2 regions of the Gracilibacillus salinarum genome follow, and region 1 is predicted to be linked to the other one. Evidence: a T-box and tRNA genes for the amino acid it is inferred to sense, from the RefSeq annotation. Region 1 holds a T-box; the other holds one or more tRNA genes.
What was found. The T-box of region 1 lies ahead of pheS (phenylalanine--tRNA ligase subunit alpha). A T-box ahead of a tRNA ligase gene usually reads a tRNA of that ligase, here a tRNA-Phe.
Positions count from the first base shown of each region.

Region 2: it has a tRNA-Phe gene. The T-box ahead of pheS (phenylalanine--tRNA ligase subunit alpha) is inferred to sense a tRNA for this amino acid. The anticodon was not compared.

Region 1 covers NZ_CP095071.1:982,356-986,779, reverse strand. Annotated here, with positions in the region: gene MUN87_RS22270 (lytic transglycosylase domain-containing protein) at 12-641, opposite strand; gene sspI (small acid-soluble spore protein SspI) at 1,017-1,229, opposite strand; gene MUN87_RS04920 (TrmH family RNA methyltransferase) at 1,330-2,073, shown strand; T-box leader at 2,150-2,391, shown strand; gene pheS (phenylalanine--tRNA ligase subunit alpha) at 2,446-3,480, shown strand; gene pheT (phenylalanine--tRNA ligase subunit beta) at 3,496-4,424, shown strand, end outside.
Region 2 covers NZ_CP095071.1:729,304-733,727, reverse strand. Annotated here, with positions in the region: gene MUN87_RS03730 (Na/Pi cotransporter family protein) at 1-1,299, shown strand, start outside; tRNA gene MUN87_RS03725 (tRNA-Asn) at 1,448-1,522, shown strand; tRNA gene MUN87_RS03720 (tRNA-Met) at 1,524-1,600, shown strand; tRNA gene MUN87_RS03715 (tRNA-His) at 1,609-1,684, shown strand; tRNA gene MUN87_RS03710 (tRNA-Ile) at 1,705-1,781, shown strand; tRNA gene MUN87_RS03705 (tRNA-Ser) at 1,791-1,883, shown strand; tRNA gene MUN87_RS03700 (tRNA-Phe) at 1,920-1,995, shown strand; gene sodA (superoxide dismutase) at 2,186-2,797, shown strand; gene MUN87_RS03690 (MFS transporter) at 2,935-4,167, shown strand; gene MUN87_RS03685 (peptidoglycan D,D-transpeptidase FtsI family protein) at 4,227-4,424, shown strand, end outside.

The DNA of each region.
Region 1 (4,424 bases):
CTAGCTTTTCGTTATGCTAAGTAACTTCCAAGAACTTTCTTGACATATGCTTGTGTTTCAGCGAAAGGTGGGATTCCTTGATATTTATCAACATTTCCAGGGCCGGCATTGTAAGCAGCTAATGCAAGTGATTTGTTGCCATCATATCGATCCAGCATGTTCTTTAAATATTGCGTGCCGCCAAAAATATTTTCTGTTGGATTAAATGCATTTGTCACACCTAGACCGCTTGCAGTTCCAGGCATCAATTGCATTAACCCTTGCGCACCTGCCTGGCTGACAGCATCCGGATTATAATTTGATTCCGTTTGAACTACCGCATCAATTAATTTTGCATCGATATTAAAGGTAGCGGCAGCTTGTTCTATAATCGATTGTATGTCTTGGTTCGGTTGCTTAGTTGATATATTGTTTTCCACGTTGATTGCTAACATATCACGAATGGATTGACTTGTAGCAGTAGCATTTAAAAATTGTTCAGCTGGAATCTGGTTATTAGTCGTATAGGCTTGTACGGAATCATTCATAACAGATTGGAGGAGCTGCGAGAAATCGGATGAGGAAGAAGTACTATTACCTGTACCGGTTATCGTAGACATAGCCTGCATCTGTATGAGTGGATAGAATGATTGAACGTTCAATGATATAATCTCCCTTTTAGTAAGATATAACTACGTTCACTATACCTTTAATCATTAGAAAAAGCAATCGATTTTGTAAGAAGTAATGTGGGAATTGTAATGATCTAATGCTAAGCACTGCAGCAGGTGACTGTGACTAGCTTTGCTATGCAGAAAAACTATTTCAAAATGACCATATGGCAATACAGCTTAACTGCTTGACTGATTAGAAAAATTCGGCATTCGCCTCGTCCATTAGCGAGTGCCGTATTTTTTTCTTATTCTTGGTACATTTTAAAATTTCACTACGTCGAACTGCTTCTATGCTAAAATTTTATACTTCCTAACGTGCAAGCAAAAACGTCGCAGCTCTTCGTGAACTGCGACGTTTTCTTGTTATTTTTGACTAACTGCTTCTTCTAGAGCTTGCAGTACTTCTGTTTTTTCTTGTTCTTCTGCATGTTGCCAATATAATTCAAATAAAACACCAAGGCCAGGTAACATTTTTTCTTCGCCACTTTGGATGGCGTCGACGATTGTAGCTTCTAATTGGTTGGCATTATTTCCGGTTACATTGGAAATAATTGCTTTACGCAAATTCAAATCCATCTTTTTCACCCCATTTTCTCTCATTATTTCATTTTAGTTTGACCTGAATGTGTCATAATATGTATGATAGAAGCAATTAAAGAAGAGGAATGAAGTAGACATGTTAACATCTGTGAAAAATGAAAAAGTAAAAAGCTGGCGCAAACTAAAAAAGAAAAAAGAGCGAGATATGGAAGGAAAATTCCTCATAGAAGGGTATCATTTAATCGAGGAAGCGATTAAAAGCGATTGGAAAATAGAAGAGATTATTTATCAAACAGGATCCGATATAGAAACGGATTGGAAACAATGTACGCTGCATGAAGTGACAGACAATGTCATGATGGCGATAACGGAGACAAAGAATCCACAGGGTGTATTGGCTGTCGTTCACAAGAAAGAAATAAATAGTGCTAAGATATCCCGAGCATTGCTTATTGACAGAGTTCAGGATCCGGGAAATGTCGGAACAATGATTCGCACAGCGGATGCAGCAGGGTTTGATGCAGTCATTCTAGGAGACGGGACCGTTGATTTGTACAATGATAAGGTAATTCGTGCTACGCAAGGCTCCCTTTTTCATATGGATATTTATCAAGCGAATTTGAAAGACAGCATCGATCAACTACAGCAACAAGGTGTAACGGTTTGGTCTACCGGCTTAAGCAATGCTGCATATTATCATGATTTAGCCATCCCTGATAAGGTAGCTATTATTGTTGGAAATGAGGGAGATGGTGTTTCTCCGGAAATAATGGAACAAGCCGATCAAAATGTAAAGATCCCGATTTATGGCAAGGCGGAATCATTAAATGTCAGTATTGCTGCAGCAGTGCTTATGTATGCTACCGTAAAAAAAGCTTAAATTTTTTAAAGAAAAAAGAACAAGGACTTGCATCCCGCTGCAAGCTTGCTTATACTATATTAAGTAAAAACAATTATAAAAAGCGACGAAAGAGTCAGTAGATATGTCATGAATCGTTTATAGGGAGGAAGCACCGTGGACTGGAAGTGTTTCTGGCGAGTACATATTGAATATTCACTCTGGAGCTGACACTTGGACCTTGCTTCGAGCAAGTAAAGGTGTTCCGGGAAAACCGTTATCTGATTACTGAGGTGGATATAGCTTGATTTGCTGTATCAACAAGGGTGGTACCGCGATACATACAGTCTCGTCCCTTTTATAGGGATGGGGCTTTTTTTATTTGTTTTTGAAATTAAAAAGGAGGTTCCAAATATGAAAGAACAATTGCAAGCCTTGGAACAAGAAGCATTAAAGAAAGTAGATGAAGCAACATCACTGCAAGCATTGCAAGATGTGCGTGTTGCGTATTTAGGTAAAAAAGGTCCCATTACAGAAGTATTAAGAGGCATGGGGAAGTTATCAAAAGAAGAGAGACCTGTCATTGGTGAATTAGCCAATACGGTTCGTGGCAATATTGCAAATGCATTAGATGAAAAGAAAACAGCAATGGAAGCGGAAGAGTTAGAAAAACAACTAGCAGAAGAAACCATTGATGTGTCATTGCCAGGGCGTCCTGTACCAACTGGTGGCAAGCATTTGTTAACGAGTATAGTCGAAGAAATTGAAGACCTTTTTATCGGTATGGGATTTGAAGTTCGTGAAGGTCCTGAAGTAGAAACAGATTACTACAATTTCGAAGCACTAAACTTACCGAAAGGTCACCCAGCACGAGATATGCAGGACTCTTTCTATATTACTGAAGATATCTTACTGCGTACGCATACATCACCAGTGCAGGCACGAACGATGAATATGATTAAAGGTGAACGTCCGGTTAAGATGATTTGTCCTGGTAAAGTGTACCGTCGTGATACGGATGACGCAACGCATTCTCACCAATTCACCCAAATAGAAGGATTGTATGTGGATCGTAATGTGCGTATGAGCGATTTGAAAGGGGTATTAGACCGCTTTGCTAAACAAATGTTTGGAGAAGATCGTCAAATCCGTTTACGCCCTAGTTTCTTCCCTTTCACAGAGCCATCGGTTGAAATGGACATTTCCTGTAAGGTTTGTAATGGGGATGGGTGCAGTGTTTGTAAACAAACAGGATGGATTGAAATTCTAGGAGCTGGTATGGTACATCCTCGTGTATTAGAAATGGCTGGTTATGATCCAAAAGAGTATAGCGGATTTGCCTTCGGTATGGGACCAGAACGAATTGCTATGCTGAAATATGGTGTCGATGATATACGTCATTTCTATACGAACGACATTCGATTCTTGAAACAGTACCATCAAGCATAAGGAGGACGAGAAAGCATGTTAGTATCATTAAATTGGTTAAAAAATTATGTCGATATAGATCAGTTAAGCTATGAAGATTTAGCAGAACGCATTACGAAGTCAGGGATTGAAGTAGAAGGATTAGAAAATTTCGCGACACCAGCAAATAATGTAGTGGTCGGCTATGTGGAAAGCTGTGAACAACATTCCAACGCAGATAAATTGAATGTATGCCAAGTGAACGTAGGTGACGAAACATTACAAATTATTTGTGGTGCACCGAATATTAGAGCTGGCCAAAAAGTAGCTGTAGCTAAACCAGGTGCTGTTCTGCCTGGAAACTTCAAAATCAAAAAAGCTAAATTACGTGGTATTGAATCTAATGGAATGATCTGCTCCATGCAAGAGCTTGGGGTAGAGGAAAAATATGTACCGAAAGAGTTCACTACTGGTATTTTCGTTTTTCCAGAGGATGCAGAAGTTGGTACAGATGTAACGTCATTGCTGAATTTAGATGATGTTATTATGGAATTAGGATTAACTCCGAACCGATCTGATGCCTTAAGCATGCTGGGGGTTGCTTATGAAGTTGCAGCTATCTTGGATGTGCCGATCCGGTTGCCACATACGAATTATCATACAGTTGAGGACAATGTGTCAGATGCTGTAACAGTAAAAGTGGAAGCAATTGAAGAGAACCCTTATTATGGAGCGTTTGTTGCAAAAGATATAAAAGTCGGGCCGTCCCCTCTATGGATGCGAAATTGTTTGATGGCAGCGGGAATCAGACCGATTAACAATGTGGTAGATATTACAAATTATGTTTTATTAGAATACGGACAGCCACTTCACGCTTTTGATTATGATAAATTCGGATCCAACGAAGTAGTCGTAAGAATGGCAAAAGAAGGGGAAAAATTTGTTACATTAGATGATCAGGAACGCACATTAACGAATGAACATCT
Region 2 (4,424 bases), 250 kb from region 1:
CTTCCTATCATGGGTATCGGCGCACTACTAATATTCTTTATTAAAAATAGTAAAGTAACCAATATCGGGATCACTATTTTTGGTTTCGGATCATTGTTTTTTGGACTGGAACTAATGAGCTCAGGCCTAAAACCATTACGTGATTTACAAGCATTTCATGAATTAACGGTGGACATGTCGAATAACCCAATACTTGGTGTTATTATTGGAACAGTGTTTACTGTTGTCGTTCAAAGTTCAAGTGCAACCATTGGTATATTGCAAAGCTTGATGATGGAAGGTGCAATCGAAATAAAAGCAGCCTTACCTGTATTATTCGGGGATAATATCGGGACAACCATCACTGCGGTATTAGCATCTATCGGTGCAACTGTTGCAGCGAAACGAGCAGCATTGACTCATGTTATATTTAACGTAATTGGGGCATCAATAGTAATAATTTTCATCGGAGCTTACAGTAATTTTATTACTTATATTCAAGGTGCACTTGAATTAAATCCGTCGATGACTATTGCTTATGCACATGGTATATTTAATATACTAAATGCTGTAGTACAGTTTCCGTTTATCGGTTTATTAGCATTACTTGTAACCAAGATCATCCCGGGTGAGGACGTAGAAATAGAATATAAACCAAAACATTTAGATCCAATTTTTATTGAGCAATCACCGTCTGTCGCATTAGATCAGGCAAAAGCCGAAGTAATCAGAATGGGTGAGTATGCAACGAAAGGATTAGAAGAAACAAGTCTGTTCTTAAACAAACAAAATCCGAAGACCTCTGAACTTGCTATTCAAATTGAAGGGGCATTAAATAATCTGGATCGTGAAATTACTTCTTATCTGGTCGATTTATCTAAAAAAGATTTCTCGGAATCAGAAATTAACAAACATTCTGCATTGATTAATTCGGTTCGCGATATTGAGCGTATTGGTGATCATTTTGAAAATATTATTGAACTGGTCCATTTTAAAATGTCCAATAAAGTTGATATTACTGAGCAAGGAATGATCGATTTAAATGACATGTTTGATTTAACGATCAGTACAGTAAAAGAGGCTATTAGAGCTCTCGATACAATGGACAGAGAAGCAGCCTTAAATGTTGTACAAAAAGAAAATGAAATTGACAAAATGGAAAGAACGTACCGAAAGAAACATATTATACGTTTGAACGAAGGAGCTTGTTCTGGTGCTGCAGGAATTGTTTTTGCTGATATTATCAGTAACCTAGAACGTATAGGCGATCATGCAGTAAACATTGCAGATGAAGTATTAGGCGAACGTTATAAACAATAGATAGTGGGAAGTAGTCTGGATTATTTCAGGCTACTTTCATCCCTTTCGACAAAAAAAATAAAAAAATCTAACAAAACTGTTGACGATCTAATATGGATATGGTAAATTATTAAATGTCGCTTCAGTAATTACATAATTTCATTTTCATTCCACAGTAGCTCAGTGGTAGAGCAATCGGCTGTTAACCGATCGGTCGTAGGTTCGAATCCTACCTGTGGAGCCATGGCGGTGTAGCTCAGCTGGCTAGAGCGTACGGTTCATACCCGTGAGGTCGGGGGTTCGATTCCCTCCGCCGCTACCATAATAATGGCGGTCGTGGTGAAGTGGTTAACACATCGGATTGTGGTTCCGACATACGTGGGTTCGATCCCCACCGGTCGCCCCATTAAAAACATAAGTAAGATAGGACCCTTAGCTCAGTTGGTTAGAGCTATCGGCTCATAACCGATCGGTCGCAGGTTCGAATCCTGCAGGGTCCACCAATTACATTCGGAGGAGTACCCAAGTCCGGCTGAAGGGAGCGGTCTTGAAAACCGCCAGGGGCTTCACGGCCCGCGGGGGTTCGAATCCCTCCTCCTCCGCCATGTTACATAATAATTGGTTTAATTTCATAAGTGATTGGCTCGGTAGCTCAGTCGGTAGAGCAACGGACTGAAAATCCGTGTGTCGGCGGTTCGATTCCGTCCCGAGCCACCATTTTAAACAAGCAAAGAAAAGGGCTTGTTTTTTTATTTGATTTTAATTACATATCATTTTTTATCCTTCCTTGTATAAATTATATTAAAAAAAGAAATGCTAAATAGTTGCATTTCAATAAAATGATTTGATACCATTCTGAATAGAGAGATTTTTATACTTTCTAATTAAAAAATAGGAGGAATTAAACATGGCAAACTTTACATTACCAGAATTATCTTATGGATATGATGCATTAGAGCCTCATATTGATAAAGAGACAATGAACATTCATCACACTAAACATCACAACACTTATGTTACAAAATTAAATGCTGCACTTGAAGGTCATGATGATTTAGCTAGTAAATCAATCGAAGACATTCTTGCAAATCTTGATGCGGTACCTGAAAATATCCGTACAGCAGTGCGTAACAACGGTGGCGGACATGCTAATCACAGCTTATTCTGGACATTGTTATCTCCAAATGGCGGCGGTGAACCAACAGGTGAATTAGCAGATCAGATTAATGCTACATTCGGCAGCCTAGACAAATTTAAAGATGAATTTGCAGCTGCTGCAGCAGGCCGATTTGGTTCAGGCTGGGCTTGGTTAGTAGTAAACAATGGTAACCTTGAAATTATCAGCACACCAAATCAAGACACTCCTATTTCAGAAGGTAAAGCACCTATCTTAGGATTAGACGTATGGGAGCATGCGTACTATCTTAAATATCAAAATAAACGCCCTGATTACATTGCGGCATTCTGGAATGTAGTGGATTGGGATAAAGTAGCAAGCTTATATAATGAAGCAAAATAATTAACACGAACACAACAAGGACTATAGTTTGAGACTATAGTCCTTTTTTTGTGTTTTGTGCCTCTATCTAGGATTCATATGCATAACTCCTACTTTCTGGATCAAAATAAAGGTTAGATTGTAGTGAGGTGTATACGATGAATCATAAGCCGAAATCTTCGACAAACCGATTACCCAATAGTAAGGATTTAAAGATACTTTTAACGATTGGCGGACTGTATTCGTTAGCTACATTTTTATCGAATGCATTCGTAAATGTTTTTTTATGGAAGCAATCAGGCAACTATGTAGATATTGCGGTATATAATTTATTTATTTACCTATTACAACCGATTGCGTTTGTAATAGCAGGTAAGTTTACGAAGAAAGTAGACCGGACACTTATTATTCGCTTTGGAGTTGCTTTCTTGTCGATATTCTACGTCACAGTGTTGTTAGTAGGTGAACAAGCTTCTAATATACCGTACTTATTAGGGGCAATCTTAGGTATTGGTTATGGCTTTTATTGGTTAGCATTTAACGTGTTAACGTTTGAGGTAACCGAGCCTGAATCCCGTGACTTTTTTAATGGTATACTGGGGGTCTTACAATCGTTAGGTGGTATGATTGGCCCTTTTGTGGCAGGATATATTATTTCGAAGCTAGATAATTTTCAAGGGTATAGTATTATTTTTTTTATATCCTTTTTTTTATTTTTATTAGCTGTAATTTGTTCGTTTTTCCTCAAAAAGCGAAAAGCTACTGGTCGCTTTCTGTTCCGGCGTGTAGTGGAGGAGAGAAAAACAAACAACAACTGGCGATACATTCTTAATGCGCATGTATTTCAAGGTTTACGAGAAGGATTATTTATTTTTATTGTAGCGATTTGGGTCTACATTGCTACGAACAGTGAATTTGCGTTAGGATCATTTAACCTCCTTTTTTCATTCTGTTCTTTTGTTGGTTACTATGTCATCACAAAATTAACGAAAAAAGACAATCGAAAAAAGACAATTTTCTTTGGCGGGTTATTATTATATCTGGGTGTGGGGATTTTTGTATTCCAGCCTGGTTTCTGGATGTTATTACTGTACGGTGTGGTAGTAGGGGTTGCCTATCCAGTCTTTAACGTGCCATTCATTTCGCTTACGTATGATATTATAGGTAAGGCGAAAGGAGCAAGGGAATTGAGGATAGAATATATCATTTTCCGTGAGTTGTTTGTCAATATTGGCAGGGTATCCGCCATATCACTGTTTATTATAGGTGTTTTATTATTTGATCCTAAGTTTATTATACCAATATTACTATTGACGATAGGATCGGGAAATCTCATTGCTTACTATTTTGTGCGAAAAACTGATTCTTCTATCTATAACGTTCCATCATAGTAATAATACAGATTTTCGTGTTATACTATATAAGATGTTTTCATCAGGGGGAGTAGAACATGAAATTGCATCTTAAATGGGGAAAAAAGAAAAAAACGAAAAAGAAAAAGGCGCAATTGCCTTTCCGGTTAAATATTTTATTTGTATCGGTTTTTGCCGTTTTTTCACTATTGATTATTCAGCTTGGGGTTGTTCAGATCCTGAATGGAGAAGAGGCACAAAGGAAGATAAATCAGACAGATAACACACCGTCTGAA